DNA from 2 places in the Mycobacterium sp. FW102-FHT13B02 genome. Region 1 is predicted to be linked to the other one. Evidence: riboswitches for the same ligand, from Rfam matches in the RefSeq annotation. Region 1 holds a riboswitch; the other holds the start of a gene.

Region 1 (7,650 bases):
CCAGCTGCTGTCGGGCTACCAGGGCAAGGAGACCGCCGAAGCCGGTACCGGTGGGCGGGGAGGGGAAACCGGCAATCCTTCCACGTCGTTGGTTCTCGACCAGTTCGGCCGCAACCTGACCGCCGCCGCCGCCGAGGGCAAGCTCGATCCGGTCATCGGCCGCGAGAAGGAAATCGAGCGGGTCATGCAGGTGCTGAGCCGCCGCACCAAGAACAACCCGGTGCTGATCGGTGAGCCCGGCGTCGGTAAGACCGCCGTCGTCGAGGGCCTGGCTCAGGCCATCGTGCACGGCGAGGTTCCCGAGACCCTCAAGGACAAGCAGCTCTACACGCTGGACCTGGGTTCGCTGGTCGCCGGCAGCCGCTACCGCGGTGACTTCGAAGAGCGCCTGAAGAAGGTGCTCAAGGAGATCAACACCCGCGGCGACATCATCCTGTTCATCGACGAGCTGCACACGCTCGTCGGTGCGGGTGCCGCCGAAGGTGCCATCGACGCGGCGAGCATCCTCAAGCCGAAGTTGGCCCGTGGCGAGCTGCAGACCATCGGTGCGACCACCCTCGACGAGTACCGCAAGTACATCGAGAAGGACGCCGCCCTGGAGCGCCGGTTCCAGCCGGTGCAGGTGGGCGAGCCGACCGTCGAGCACACCATCGAGATCCTCAAGGGTCTGCGCGACCGCTACGAGGCGCACCACCGCGTCTCCATCACCGACGGTGCGCTGGTCGCTGCCGCGACGCTGGCCGACCGCTACATCAACGACCGGTTCCTGCCGGACAAGGCCATCGACCTGATCGACGAGGCCGGTGCCCGCATGCGCATCCGCCGGATGACCGCTCCGCCAGACCTGCGCGAGTTCGACGAGAAGATCGCCGATGCCCGCCGGGAGAAGGAATCGGCCATCGACGCGCAGGACTTCGAGAAGGCAGCCCGGCTGCGCGACTCGGAGAAGACCTTGGTCGCGCAGCGCGCCGAGCGGGAGAAGCAGTGGCGTTCGGGTGACCTCGACGTGGTCGCCGAGGTCGACGACGAGCAGATCGCCGAGGTCCTGGGCAACTGGACCGGCATCCCGGTCTTCAAGCTGACCGAGGCCGAGACCACGCGCCTGCTGCGCATGGAGGATGAGCTGCACAAGCGGATCATCGGCCAGGTCGACGCCGTCAAGGCCGTCTCGAAGGCCATCCGGCGTACCCGCGCCGGTCTGAAGGACCCGAAGCGTCCCTCGGGCTCGTTCATCTTCGCCGGCCCGTCCGGTGTCGGTAAGACCGAGCTGTCGAAGGCGCTGGCCGAGTTCCTGTTCGGCGACGACGACGCGCTCATCCAGATCGACATGGGCGAGTTCCACGATCGCTTCACCGCGTCGCGGCTGTTCGGTGCCCCTCCGGGCTACGTCGGCTACGAAGAGGGCGGCCAGCTCACCGAGAAGGTGCGCCGCAAGCCGTTCAGCGTGGTGCTGTTCGACGAGATCGAGAAGGCCCACCAGGAGATCTACAACAGCCTCCTGCAGGTCCTCGAAGACGGCCGCCTGACCGACGGTCAGGGTCGCACCGTCGACTTCAAGAACACCGTGCTGATCTTCACCTCGAACCTCGGCACCAGCGACATCAGCAAGGCAGTTGGCCTCGGCTTCACTTCGGGTGGCGGCGAGAACAACTACGAGCGGATGAAGCTCAAGGTGCACGACGAGCTGAAGAAGCACTTCCGCCCGGAGTTCCTGAACCGTATCGACGACATCATCGTGTTCCACCAGCTGACGCAGGAAGAGATCGTTCAGATGGTCGAGCTGATGATCGGCCGGGTCGGCAAGCAGCTCAAGGCCAAGGACATGGAGATGGAGCTGACGCCGAAGGCCAAGGCACTGCTGGCCAAGCGCGGCTTCGATCCGGTGCTCGGTGCGCGACCGCTGCGTCGCACCATCCAGCGCGAGATCGAGGACCAGCTCTCCGAGAAGATTCTCTTCGAGGAGGTCGGCCCCGGTCAGCTGGTCACCGTCGACGTCGAGAACTGGGACGGCGAGAGCAACAACACCGAGGACGCGAAGTTCACGTTCGTCGGTCGGCCGAAGGAATCGGCCGACTTGGCCGAGGCCGCGGCGACTGCTTCCGAATAGCCGGTAACGCAACAGAAGGGCCTTCCCGCTTGTCGGGAAGGCCCTTCTGTTTTATTCGTTGTCCCCGCCCGTTGCCGCAGTGGCGTCGACGGCTGCCGTGTCGCCGGAGCGGCGTGCCGCGGGCCAGACCCAGTCACGTACGGCGGGCACGTCGTCGCCGTGCTCGCGGGTGTACTGGCGTGCGGCCAGCCGGGCGTCGACCATCTGCTGTCGTAGCGTCGCGCACGTCGACCCGAGCTCGGGCACCCGATCGATGACGTCGATAACCAGGTGGTAGCGGTCGAGGTCGTTGAGCATCACCATGTCGAACGGCGTCGTCGTGGTGCCCTCTTCCTTGTAACCGCGGACGTGCAGGTTCTCGTGGCCGGTCCGACGGTAGGTCAGCCGGTGAATCAGCCAGGGGTAGCCGTGGTAGGCGAAGATTATCGGCTTGTCGGCAGTGAAGATGGTGTCGAAATCGCGGTGGGACAGTCCGTGTGGATGCTCGGAATCGTCCTGCAGCCGCATGAGGTCGACGACGTTGACGAACCTGACCTTGAGGTCTGGCAGGTGAGTACGCAAGAGGTCTACCGCCGCCAGCGCCTCGAGAGTCGGCACATCGCCCGCCGCTGCGATCACCACGTCGGGATCGGAACCGAGCACCTCGTTGCCTGCCCATTCCCAGATACCCACACCGCGAGTGCAGTGCGCAATCGCCTGATCCATGGTGAGGAAATTGGGTGCCGGCTGCTTGCCCGAGACCACGACGTTGACGTACTGGCGAGACCGCAGGCAGTGGTCATACACCGACAACAGGGTGTTGGCGTCCGGCGGCAGGTAGACCCGCACGACGTCTGCGCTCTTGTTCACGACGTGGTCGATGAACCCCGGGTCCTGATGTGAGAACCCGTTGTGGTCCTGGCGCCAGACATGGCTGGACAGTAGGTAATTGAGGCTCGCGATGGGACGGCGCCAGGGAATGTGATTGGTGACCTTGAGCCACTTGGCGTGCTGGTTGAACATCGAGTCGATGATGTGGATGAACGCCTCGTAGCAGTTGAACAGACCGTGCCGGCCCGTCAGCAGATAGCCTTCGAGCCAGCCCTGGCACTGGTGTTCGGAGAGCATCTCCATCACCCGGCCGGCGCGCGCCAAGTGCTCGTCGACCTCGGGTGCGATGAACTCGGCGTTCCACTGTTTGTCGGTCACCTCGAACACCGCTTGCAGCCGGTTCGAGGCGGTCTCGTCCGGGCCGAAGACGCGGAAGTTGTCGGGGTTCTGCCGGATCACTTCCGTCAGCCATTGGCCCAGCACCCGCGGAGCTTCGGAGACGCTGCCGCACGGCACCGGCACGTCGACGGCGAAATCGCGGAAGTCGGGCAGTCGCAAATCTCTCAGCAGCAGTCCGCCGTTGGCATGCGGGTTGTCGCTCATCCGGAGGCGGCCTTCGGGCGCCAGTTCAGCGATCGAGGGGAGCAGCCTGCCGTCGTCGTCGAACAGTTCTTCGGCCCGGTAGGACGCCAGCCAGTCGTTGAGCACCTGCAGATGCTCGGGTGTATCGCGGGCATTGGCCAGCGGAACCTGATGTGCGCGCCATGACCCGGTGGTCTTCTTGCCGTCGATGTATGCCGGTCCGGTCCATCCCTTGGGGGTGCGGAACACGATCATCGGCCAGGCGGGCCGCTGCATCTGATCGGGATATTCTTCCAGCGCAACGGTTTTGATGCGGACGATCTCGTCCATCACCTCATCGAGCAGGGTGGCGAACCGCCGGTGCGCGTCCTCGTGATCGGTGTCGCCGTCGGCCACTTCGAAAAAGAACGGCGTGTGGCCGTAGCCGATCATCAGTGCCCGCAGCTCGTCTTCCGGGATACGTGCGAGCACGGTCGGATTGGCGATCTTGTAGCCGTTCAAGTGCAGGATGGGAAGCACCACACCATCTTTGGCCGGATTCAGGAACTTGTTCGAGTGCCAGCCGGTGGCCAGTGCGCCGGTTTCCGCTTCGCCGTCGCCGATCACGGCGGTCACCAGCAGGTCGGGATTGTCGAAGGCCGCGCCGTACGCGTGCGAGAGCACATACCCCAGCTCCCCACCCTCGTGGATCGAGCCGGGGGTTTCCGGTGCGACGTGTGACGGGATACCGCCGGGAAACGAGAATTGCCGGAACAGCCGGCGCAGTCCCTCTGCGTCGCTACTGATGTCGGGGTAGATCTCGCTGTAGGTGCCCTCCAAGTAGGCGTTCGCGACCAGCCCTGGACCGCCGTGGCCAGGTCCGGTGAGGTAGATCGTCGACTGGCCCCGAGCCTTGATGACGCGGTTGAGGTGGGCGTAGATGAAGTTCAATCCGGGGGTGGTGCCCCAGTGTCCGAGCAGCCGCGGCTTGACGTCCTCGCGGCTCAGCGGAGTGCGCAGCAGGGGATTGTCGAGCAGATAGATCTGGCCCACCGACAGGTAATTCGCGGCACGCCACCAGCGGTCGAGCTGGGCCAGCGTGTCGTCGTTCAACGGAGCGTCATCGACTGATTTCCATGAGACCGGCTGCACTGTCATCAAACGTATGTTGGTGCCCACCCGAAAACAAGCGAGGACCTCCGGCCCACGACTCGGCGAACTTCGTGTTACGCCGGAAATTACGCCGGGAATCGCCGGATTGTATTTCCGGTTCCACGTGGAACCGCCGCAGTGTAGATTCCTGTGCGTACGACGGCGCATGGAAGCCGGTGAGAATCCGGCACGGTTGCGCCACTGTGAGCCCTCCGCGGCGAGTCAGATCTTTCGCCGTCGTGCAGAACCGAACAAGTTGGGGCGCGTGACCCCGTAGGAGGTTTGACGATGACGAGTATTGCGGTTTCCAAGCCGGGTGTATCGACCAAGGCGCTCTCGGCCACTCGGGTGGCAGTGCTGCTCGGTGTGACCATCTTTCTGGCGATGCTGGCGTACTACCTCGTCGGCATCGACGAGGGCATGATGTCGATGTTCGGCAAGACCGTCGTGGTTCACGAGTGGGTCCACGACTCGCGGCACTTCCTCGGCTTCCCCTGCCACTGATCCACGGGACTCTTTGTGGAAATCCGCGTCATCGGGCGCGGAGCCCTCGCCGGCCTGATCGCCGGCATCTTGGGGTTCCTGTTTGCCTGGATTTTTGCTGAGCCCACCATCGACAAGGCCATCGACTACGAGTCCGGCCGCATGAATGTGCTGTCGACCGTCCACACGGCCATGGGACATCCCGTCGAGCCGGACGGGCCCGAGCTGTTCAGCCGAGCCATTCAGTCCGGCGTCGGCGCGGCCACCGGAATCATCGCGTTCTCGGTCGCGATGGGCGCCCTGGTGGCCGTCGCCTATCTGGTGCTGCATGGCCGGTTCGGTGTCCGGCCGAAGGTGCTGGGCTGGACCGTCGCAGGTTTCGGCTTTCTCGGCGTCTATCTGCTGCCGTTCGTGAAGTATCCGTCGAACCCACCGGCCGTCGGTCACGAGTTCACGATGGAGGCCCGCGGCTTCCTGTACCTAGGCATGGTGTGGGGATCGTTGACCCTGCTGGGGCTCGCGGTGTTCACGGCGCGCAAGCTTTCCGGCAAGGTCGGCTGGGCGCGTGCGGTCGCGATCGCGGTGGTCGGGTTCTTCGTGGTGTACGGCGGGCTGTTGGCGGCGCTGCCGTCGCTGGGAGACCTGTCGGCCAACGTCGAGCACGCCGGCGAGTTCGGCTTCGCGCGCGCGGCAACCGAGACGCCGCAGCCGATCACCAACACCTTCCCCACTCCGGTGACGGTCGACGGCAAGGCCTACGCCCCCGGCCAGCTCATCTATCCGGGCTTCGACGCCGACCTGCTGTGGAAATTCCGGTGGTACTCGCTGATCGACCAGGCGTTGATCTGGGCGGCCATCGGGCTGGTGTTCGGTGGGCTCGTCGAGCGTTACCTCGGGGGCACCAGCAAGACGGTGCCGGCGACCGATGTGGCAGCCGCCTTCTGACGATCGCGGTCGTTGCGCACTACAGTTCGACCCGTACCGACAGCGAAAGGTTGCAGCATGCTGGTTGTCACGACGAATGACCTGCCCGGGTGGGAGATTCAGCGCGTCTGCGGTGAGGTGTTCGGCCTGACTGTGCGCTCTCGCAACGCCTTCGCGCAGATGGGCGCCGGCTTCAAGGCGATGTTCGGCGGGGAGTTGCAGGGCATGACCAAGAACCTGGCCGAGAGCCGCAACGAGGCCATGGGCCGGCTCATCCAGGAATGTCAGGCGCGCGGCGGCAACGCCATCGTCGCGATGCGGTTCGACACCACCGAGATCGGCGATGTCTGGACCGAGATCTGCGCGTATGGCACTGCGGTGCAAGCGGTTCCGGTCACCGACGCGGCTCGCTACACGGCGCAGCAGTTGGGCTACGGCGGCGGACCGGGTGGTCAAGGCGGCCCCGGCGGCCCGGGCCCGACGGGGTAGTCCTCTCGGGGCCCAGATCTGGGCAATCACCCGACCGCTTGGGGATTGAGCTAGCCGTCGTGGGCCGGTCCGGACTACTTTATTGACGTAGCCGTAGTATTTGATTGTTGCCGAACCGGTTGGTTCGGGTCTACAGTCGGTTTCCGAACCAACTGACTTGGGAGGCTGTTGTGGACGCCGATACCGCCCGTGCTCGTTTCACTGAACTGCGGGGCCAGGCCCATGTCGATCCGGCCGAACTGGACGAAATCTGGGCCTCGCTGGACACCGTCAGATCGGCAGAGATCGTGGGGCACTGGAAAGGCGATGAGTTCGACACTGGGCACAAGATGAATGGCCAACTCCAGGCGGCGCGGTGGTACGGCAAGTTCTTCGACTCGATGAACGAGGTCGAGCCCATCGTCTGCTATGACGAAGCGGGGCAACTGTTTTCGAACCGCGACCTGAGCCGTGGGGGCGCGTCGTTGTGGGACATCGAGTTTCGTGGCGAGGTGACCGGCACCATGGTCTACGACGGACAGCCGGTGTTCGACCATTTCAAGCGGGTCGACGACGACACCCTGATGGGCATCATGAACGGCAAGCGGCAGCGCACCGACGACAAGCTGTTCTACTTTCTTCTCGAACGCGACCAGTGAGGTAGCTGGCTGTTACCCTGTTAGGCGCTATGAGGGCGGCCGGGCATGCAACACGTGAGCGCATCATGGCGGCCGCCAAGGCGGAATTCTCCGCCCTCGGATTTGCCGGTGCCCGGCTGAATCGCATTGCTGCCGAAGCCAACGCCAGCAAGGAACGGCTGTACAGCTACTTCCAGAGCAAGCAGAACCTGTTCGAGGCCGTGGTCGAGCAGTGGATTCAGGACGCTCCGTACGACGCGATCTTCAAGCCTGACGACGTCCCGGCGTACGCCGTGGCGCTCTTCGACTACATGGTGGCCGATCCCGTCGGGGCCCGTTTGCAGCGCTGGATCGAGCTGGAGGCTGCCGACGGGATGTTCGGTGACCACGTGCTGCGCCGCATCTTCCAGTCCAAGCTCGACCGGATCGCCGAAGCCCAGCACAGCGGCATCATCGACGCGTCGTGGCGACCGATGGATCTGCTGGTCCTGCTCAACGACATGACCT
Region 2 (7,650 bases), on a different contig from region 1:
GTGCGCGATGGGGGAGCCCAGGCCACCCGAGTACGCGACCGCCAGCAGCAGGAGGCCGAGCAGCAGCATCGCGGTGAGCCGGCCGCGGGCCGGCATGCTGCGCATCGCCAGACCGGCCATACCGCCCGCCGCCACCAGGGTCGTGGCGAGCACCGCCACCGAACCGGTGACCAGTGACGAACCTGCCGTGGCGTTGGTCGCGACGAACGCCGTCCAGCCGTAGGTGCCGCGCAGCACCTCGGTCAGCGACAGCCATTGGGTCGTGACACCCGACGATTCGATGAAGTCCAGGAACGGCGGGCTGATCCGGCCGAGCAACACCAGCGCCACCGCCCACCACAAGATGGCGAGCAGCGTGCAGCCGAACCACCACGCCGTGAAGCGCCACCAGCGCCGGTTGGGCCGGTGTGCGGCCCACCAGATGATCGCGGCGAGGCAGCCCGTCAACGTGGCGACGGCGTTGACGGCGCCCATCAGCGCGACGGCGACGGCCGAGCGCGCGGCCAGCTGCCGGATTCTCGGGTCCCCGCGCAACGCCAGGATGACCGGCAGCAGCACCCACGGCGCCAGCATCATGGGCAGCGTCTCGGAGGAGATCGCGCCCAGCGTCGTCAGCGCGCGCGGCGACAGGGCGAATGCCACCGCGGCGAGGACGCGCGAGGACCGGCTGCCGATGCCGAGGGCCTCGGCGACTCTGATGACCCCCCAGAACCCGACGACCAGCAGCAACGCCCACCAGAGCCGCTGGGTCACCCAGCCGGGCAGGCCGATGACGTCACCGGCGAGGAAGAACGCGCCGTGCGGGAAGAGGTAGCCGTAGGCCTGGTTCTGCGACTGCCCGAAGGGCAGGTCGCTGCTCCACAGGTTGGCCGCCCGCGCCAGGAAGCGCGCGGGGTTGGCGGTGAGATCGAGTTTGGTGTCGGGCGAGACCCGGCCCGGTGACTGGGCGAACGTCAGGACCAGTGCGGCCGCGCTGACGACCCATAGGCAGCGCCGGGAGAGCGGCGCTGCGGGATCAGCTGCGGTTGCCGTATTCGACCCGGTTGAGCACCGATGACGCTGGATCGCCCGATTGCAGCGTCGGCTTGGTGTTCTGCTCCAGCATCAGCGTGGTGCCGAAGACCGCTGCAGCGCCGAGCAACAGACCGACCACGATGCTGGCTCCGGCGGGCACGAGGAAGCGGTCCATGGCGCCCAAACTAGCATGACGACCTGCCTGCTTCTGTGTTCGCCAGCCGGCTGCCAGGTCATCGCGGGACCAGGGCCCCGTCGTCGCCCGGCTAGGCTCGAATCCCATGTCCCTGCACCGAACCCTCGGCGTACTGGCACTGGTGTCCGGATTGGTGGCGGGTTGCTCCTCGTCGTCCGACCATCCTGCTGCGTCCAGCACGTCCAGCCCGGCCAAGAGCACAGCCGCGTCCAGCAAGCCCATGGACGCCCCCGCGCCGACCGCCCCGCCGTGCGATCCGCACGCCCTCCTCAGCACCCTCACGCTGCGGCAGAAGCTGGCCCAGCTGCTCATGGTCGGCGTCAAGGACGCCGCCGATGCCCGCGCCGCGGTGACACAGCAGCAGGTCGGCGGCATCTTCATCGGGAGCTGGACGGACCTGTCCATGCTGTCGGACGGCACCATTCCCGCGCTGCAGGCCGCATCGGGCGCGCTGCCGCTGGCGGTCAGCATCGACGAAGAGGGCGGCCGGGTGTCCCGGCTGAAGAAACTGATCGGGCCGCAGGAGTCGGCGCGTGTGCTGGCGACGACCAAGACGCCGGCCGAAGTCGAGGCCATCGCCAAGGACCGCGGGCAGCAGATGAAGGACAAGTTCGGCATCACCGTCGACTTCGCGCCCGACGCCGACGTCACCGAAGAAGCTGACGACGAGGTGATCGGCGACCGTTCCTTCGGCTCGGACCCGCAGAAGGTGGCCGAGTACGCCGGTGCGTACGCCGCTGGCCTGCGCGAGGCGGGGCTGGTCCCGGTGCTCAAGCACTTCCCCGGTCACGGGCACGGCTCGGGCGACTCGCACACCGGCGGCGTGAAGACGCCACCGCTGGAGGCGCTGAAGGACAACGACCTGGTGCCGTACCGGACGTTGACGACGCAACAGCCCGTCGCCGTGATGGTCGGGCACCTGCAGGTGCCGGGCCTGACACTCGGCGATGATCCGGCCAGCCTCAGCAAGCCGGCCTACGACCTGCTGCGCAGCGGCCAGTACGGCGGCCCGCCGTTCGACGGCGTGGTGTTCACCGACGACCTGACGGGTATGGCGGCCATCAGCGCCCACTACAGCGTTGCCGACGCAGCGCTCAAGGCGCTGCAGGCCGGTGCGGATGTCGCCCTGTGGATCACCACCGACGGCATCCCGGACGTACTGGACAAGCTGGAGGCGGCCGCGCAGGCCGGGCAGCTGGACCAGGCGCAGATCGACAATTCGGTGCTACGGGTGGCGGCCATGAAAGGGCCGGGCGCGAAATGCGTGAAGTGAGCTGTTCGTTGAATACCCTGATCTGATGGCAGGTGGAACCAAGCGGCTGCCGCGGGCCGTCCGCGAACAGCAGATGCTCGACGCCGCCGTGCAGATGTTCTCGGTGAACGGCTATCACGAGACCTCGATGGACGCGATCGCCGCGCAGGCCGAGATTTCCAAGCCGATGCTGTACCTCTATTACGGCTCGAAGGAAGAGCTGTTCGCCGCGTGCCTGGATCGGGAGCTGACCCGCTTCGTCGACACCGTCCGGGCGGACATCAACTTCGCCCAGAGTCCGCGCGACCTGCTGCGTAACGCGGTGCTGTCGTTCATGACGTACATCGACCGCAACCGGGCGTCCTGGATCGTGCTGTACACCCAGGCCACCAGCTCGCAGGCGTTCGCTCACACGGTGCGTGAGGGTCGCGAGAAGATCATCGACCTGGTGGCCCGGCTGCTCAGTACCGGCACGCGAAACCCGGAGCCGGACAGCGACTTCGAGATGATGGCCGTGGCGCTGGTGGGCGCGGGTGAGGCCATCGCGTCGCGAGTGAGCGCCGGTGATACCGACGTCAACGACGCCACCGAGCTGATGATCAACCTGTTCTGGCGCGGTCTGAAGGGCAAGCGCGCCGAGTCCTGACTCTTTTCGGCCTTCCCGGCGGGCGGTGCGTGGCGCCGCGGGCATGACGCGAGTCGTCACATTGGCAACTTGAGTACCGTTCTCTGTTGGCATGTTTCGCCGGGAGCTGTCAGCTTGGGCTGACAAATGTCAACGTTTGCTGACGGCTTCAATTCGCAGTTGCCACTTGGGCAACCGCACCCTGGCCGCAGGATCACTCACGCGTGCGTTGACTCTGCGCTGGCGGTGTTGGGTACTCGAACTTTTGCGCCGTGGCCGCAGGGTCAACCGGGCGCCGCGGTCGACACTGCGCTCACGGCCGCGTCCACTCGACATTTGTCGCCCTCAGCGCAGAATGAATGCTCACGGCGAACTGCTCGCCAGGCATACCACCCCCGCGGCGCTGGTATGGTCCGACTCGAGCCAGTCGAAACCCAACGCGGTTGGGTCAGGGAATCCGGTGCGAACCCGGAACTGACGCGCAGCGGTAAGGGGGACAGGCGGAGCAACGGCCACTGGTCCCACGTGGGCTGGGAAGGCGCTCCGGCTGGATGATCCCGAGTCCGAAGACCTGCTGGCTCGGGCTCTCGCGGCCTGGCGGCGCGAGAACCCGCCCACGCATGGACTCCGCGACCAGAGTCCCGGATCGGAAGGCGCCGCCGTGTCTCGACGCACCATTGTGCTTGTCTCCCTAGTTGTTTCGCTGGTCTGCTCTTGTGGCGGACCGCGGGCGACCGGAACCGTCAACGCCGCGACAGCCGGCTATCCCGTCACCCTCCAGAACTGCGGACGCACAGTGACGGTGAAAGCGCCACCGCAGCGCGCGGTGTCGATCAACCAGCCGGCGTCCGAGCTGCTCCTGGCGCTCGGGCTCGCCGACCGCATGGCCGGGACCGCGTCCTGGAGCGACGACGTCCGGCCCGACCTGGCCGCCGACAACGCCAAAGTGCCTGTGCTGAGCCGGGATTTCCCGTCATTCGAGCGGGTGCTCAAGGAGAAGCCCGACTTCGTCTACGCGACGTTCGACTGGTCGTTCACCGACCAGGGCGTCGCCCCGCGGGATCGGTTCGAGCGCCTCGGGGTGCCGACGTACCAGTCTTCCAGCGAGTGCGGTGGGCAGGACGCGGCGCAGCAGCGCGCGCTGACACTCAACGACACGTACGCCGAAATCAGCGACATTGCCAAGGTTTTCGACGTTCCTGAACGCGGCGAAAAGCTGGTGGCGACATTGCGGGCCCGGATGGCGTCCGCGACAAACGGGCTCAAAGCGGACAACGTCTCTTTGATGTGGTGGTACGCGGGTACCAGAACTCCGTACATCGCCGGCTGCTGCGGTGCGCCCGGAATCATCACCACGGCTGTCGGGGCGCGCAACGCGTTCGCCGACGACCGGCAACTATGGCCTGAGATTTCCTGGGAGGCCATTCTGCAACGCGATCCCGACGTTCTGGTTCTCGCCGACCTGACTCGCGGCAAGGACGGTGACAGTGTCGCAGCCAAGATCAAGTTCCTCGAAACCGACCCGGCGGCAAGCAAGTTGAGGGCCGTGCGGGAACGGCGGTGGATCGTGCTGCCTGCCAGTGCGATGGACCCGTCACTGCGCAACGTCGACGCCGTCGAGACCGTCGCAACCGGTCTGCGCGCGTTCGGGCTGGGTGGAAAGTCCTGACGGCTGTGCGCGCCGGCGGGATGGTGACGCTCGGCCTCGCGGTTCTGGCGCTGTCGATCACGGCGGCCATGACCGTCGGGCCCGCCGAACTCGGGCTCGGGGACGTGTATGACGTGGTTGCGCAACATGTTTGGGGCCGCCCTGCGAACATCGCGCCGATCGACGACGGCATCGTGTGGGAACTGCGACTGCCACGAGCGCTGTTGGCGGCGATCTGTGGTGCGGGCCTGGGTATCTGCGGGGCGATACTGCAGTCGCTGATGCGCAACCCATTGGCCGACCCGTTCATGCTGGGCATCTCCTCCGGTGCGTCCACGGGAGCGGTGCTGGTCGTGGTGGCGGGTATCGGTGGTGCGCTGACGCTGTCGGGCGGTGCGTTCGTCGGTGCGGTGATCGCGTTCGTTCTGGTCCTGGCGCTGGCCGCCGTTTCCGGCGGTGGGCAGGACCGGGTGCTGCTGGCGGGAGTGGCTGGTACCCAGCTGTTTTCGGCGGCCACGGCGTTGGTGGTGTTCTCGTCGGCCGACGCTCAACAGACCCGCGGAGTGCTGTTCTGGTTGCTCGGTTCCCTGGCCGGGGCCGGCTGGTCCCAGGTGGCGCTGTGCGGTGTCATCTGTGCGGTCTGCCTGGCGATCTGCCGGCTGCATTCAGATGCCTTGGATGCGTTCGCTTTCGGTCGTGACGCAGCCGCCTCGTTGGGTGTCTCGGTACGACGGGTCCGGGCCGTGTTGTTGGCGACCACGGCGCTGCTGACGGCCGTGCTGGTGAGTGCCGCCGGCGCCATCGGCTTCGTCGGACTGGTGTTGCCACACGCGGCGCGGATGATCGTGGGGCCGTCCCATCGCCGGCTGCTGCCCGTCACTGCGATCACCGGCGCCATCTTCTTGGTCTGGGTCGACGCCGCTGCCCGCACGGTATTCGCGCCGCAGGAATTGCCGGTCGGCGTGGTGACCGCACTAGTCGGTGTCCCGATCTTCATATGGATTCTGGCTCGGCGCAGGCGGTTTCGATGACGCGCCCGATTGCTGCCGAGTCTGTCAGCTGGTCGGCCGGCGGACGGCTCGTCATCGACGGGGTGTCGCTGGTCGTAGCCGACGGCGAGACGCTGGGGCTGCTCGGGCCCAACGGCGCCGGCAAGTCGTCACTGCTGCGATTACTCGCCGGTCTACGGCACCCCGACGGTGGTGCGGTCCTGCTCAGCGGACGTCCGCTCACCGACCATCGGCGCCGGGCCGTCGCGCAACGCATCGCGGTGGTCGAGCAGCAGGTGAGTACCGAGCTGGACCTGACCGTCGAACAGATCGTGCGGCTGGGACGAATTCCGCACCGCGGCATCTGGTCCGGCGAGACGCAGGCCGACAATCGCGCGGTCGAACGTGCCCTGGAGCAGACCGAGACGACGGCCATGCGCGACCGGGACTGGCGGACGCTGTCCGGCGGCGAGCAGCAGCGGGTGCAGATGGCCCGGGCGCTCGCTCAGGAGGCCCGCGAACTGCTCCTCGACGAACCCACCAACCATCTCGACATCCGCCATCAGTTCGAACTGCTGGCACTCATCCGCGCGCTGCCGGTGACGTCAGTGGTGACACTGCATGACCTGACGCTCGCGGCGCTGTTCTGCGACCGGCTCGTCGTGCTTCATAACGGTTGTCTGGTCGCGGCGGGCACGCCCGCCGAAGTCCTTACCGCTGAGCTGATTTCGTCGGTCTATGGCGTCGCGGCACACGTCATTCCCGATGGCGCCGGCGACGGCCGCCCGGCGATCCAGCTCCTCCGGCCCTAGCTCGTCACGCCGAGCGTGCAGTAGATCGCGAGAATTCGCTCGATCTTCGCGATCTACTTCACCTTGGCGAGGCGCTGCCCGGAAATTGCCGACGGATAGCACCATGTCGGTCACTTAATCTGGGAAATATGCACAAACGGGCGTGGCGCATCCTGCTGGTCGTCGCTGTCCTGGTGGCGGTGGGCGTCGGCGCTTTGGCCGGATATCGCGGCTACCGCGAGCACATCGCCCGGCCGGACTTCCCGGCCGTGGACACCTCGAAACTGAGCCCTGGGCGCGCAGCCGTCGTGCACGTCCTGGCCCAGGAATACGCGGCGCAATCGGGCATGTCGAAGTACGCAGAGGGCAACGACGAGCCCTGGTGTGCGGACTTCGCCAGCTGGGTCATGCGGGAATCCGGAAAACCCTTCGCCAATCCCAACTCCGGGCACTGGCGCATCCCGGGCGTCATGACACTCACCGACTATCTGCACGTCGAGGGGCGCTGGGAACCGGCGGACTACTCGCCACTGCCCGGCGACCTGGTGCTCTACGACAAGCCAAGTCCGAAGGGCCAGCACGTCAACATCGTGCTCATCAACGACAAGGGCACGCTGACGACAGTCGGCGGCGGCGAGGGCACCAACGTGGGCCTGTCGACCTACAAGATCGCCAACGACCCCGGAATCCGCGGTTTCGGCCGGTACGAATGACGCCGAGCGGTCGCCTGGTGGGCTCGCTGGAATCGAGGTTGGCGCTGTCTACCAACATGTTTCGCCTGGAGTCGTCAACTGTCCCTGACGGTCAAGGAAAGTTGACGGCTCCAAATCGCAAGTGTCATAGGAGAGCCGACGCGCCCGGGCGCGCCATGCACGCCCGGGCCATCACGTACGCGCGTCGAGCTACAGCTCGGTGACCGTCGCCGTCAGGTGCGGGTAACCCTTGGACAGGTTGCGCAGCGCCAGCTCCCAGCCGCCATCGATCGGGTCGACGTACAGCCCGACCTTGGCCGGCAGCAGCACGGGCTTACCGAACTTGACGGAATACCGAACGGCATCCGGCAGCTGGCCTTCGATGTTGGCCAGCACCGCTGCGGCGCTGAACATCCCGTGGGCGATCGCGGTCGGGAAGCCGA

The links. Region 1 has a riboswitch for cobalamin ahead of AC3WTE_RS12700 (CbtB domain-containing protein). Riboswitches for the same ligand answer to the same signal wherever they lie in the genome.
Region 2: it holds a riboswitch for cobalamin, as region 1 does, so the genes downstream of both, AC3WTE_RS09240 (ABC transporter substrate-binding protein) here and AC3WTE_RS12700 (CbtB domain-containing protein) in region 1, are expected to answer to the same signal.

What each region holds. Positions count from the first base shown of each region.
Region 1 covers NZ_JBYTCM010000006.1:103,971-111,620, reverse strand. Annotated here, with positions in the region: gene clpC1 (ATP-dependent protease ATP-binding subunit ClpC) at 1-2,107, shown strand, start outside; gene AC3WTE_RS12705 (phosphoketolase family protein) at 2,159-4,636, opposite strand; adenosylcobalamin (AdoCbl) riboswitch at 4,785-4,873, shown strand; gene AC3WTE_RS12700 (CbtB domain-containing protein) at 4,919-5,134, shown strand; gene AC3WTE_RS12695 (CbtA family protein) at 5,150-6,058, shown strand; gene AC3WTE_RS12690 (YbjQ family protein) at 6,116-6,526, shown strand; gene AC3WTE_RS12685 (DUF4334 domain-containing protein) at 6,697-7,164, shown strand; gene AC3WTE_RS12680 (TetR/AcrR family transcriptional regulator) at 7,230-7,650, shown strand, end outside.
Region 2 covers NZ_JBYTCM010000004.1:240,981-248,630, forward strand. Annotated here, with positions in the region: gene AC3WTE_RS09220 (alpha-(1->3)-arabinofuranosyltransferase) at 1-1,065, opposite strand, end outside; gene AC3WTE_RS09225 (DUF2613 domain-containing protein) at 1,016-1,189, opposite strand; gene AC3WTE_RS09230 (glycoside hydrolase family 3 N-terminal domain-containing protein) at 1,296-2,483, shown strand; gene AC3WTE_RS09235 (TetR/AcrR family transcriptional regulator) at 2,509-3,108, shown strand; cobalamin riboswitch at 3,495-3,680, shown strand; gene AC3WTE_RS09240 (ABC transporter substrate-binding protein) at 3,749-4,756, shown strand; gene AC3WTE_RS09245 (FecCD family ABC transporter permease) at 4,777-5,766, shown strand; gene AC3WTE_RS09250 (ABC transporter ATP-binding protein) at 5,763-6,536, shown strand; gene AC3WTE_RS09255 (CHAP domain-containing protein) at 6,665-7,228, shown strand; gene AC3WTE_RS09260 (MaoC/PaaZ C-terminal domain-containing protein) at 7,418-7,650, opposite strand, start outside.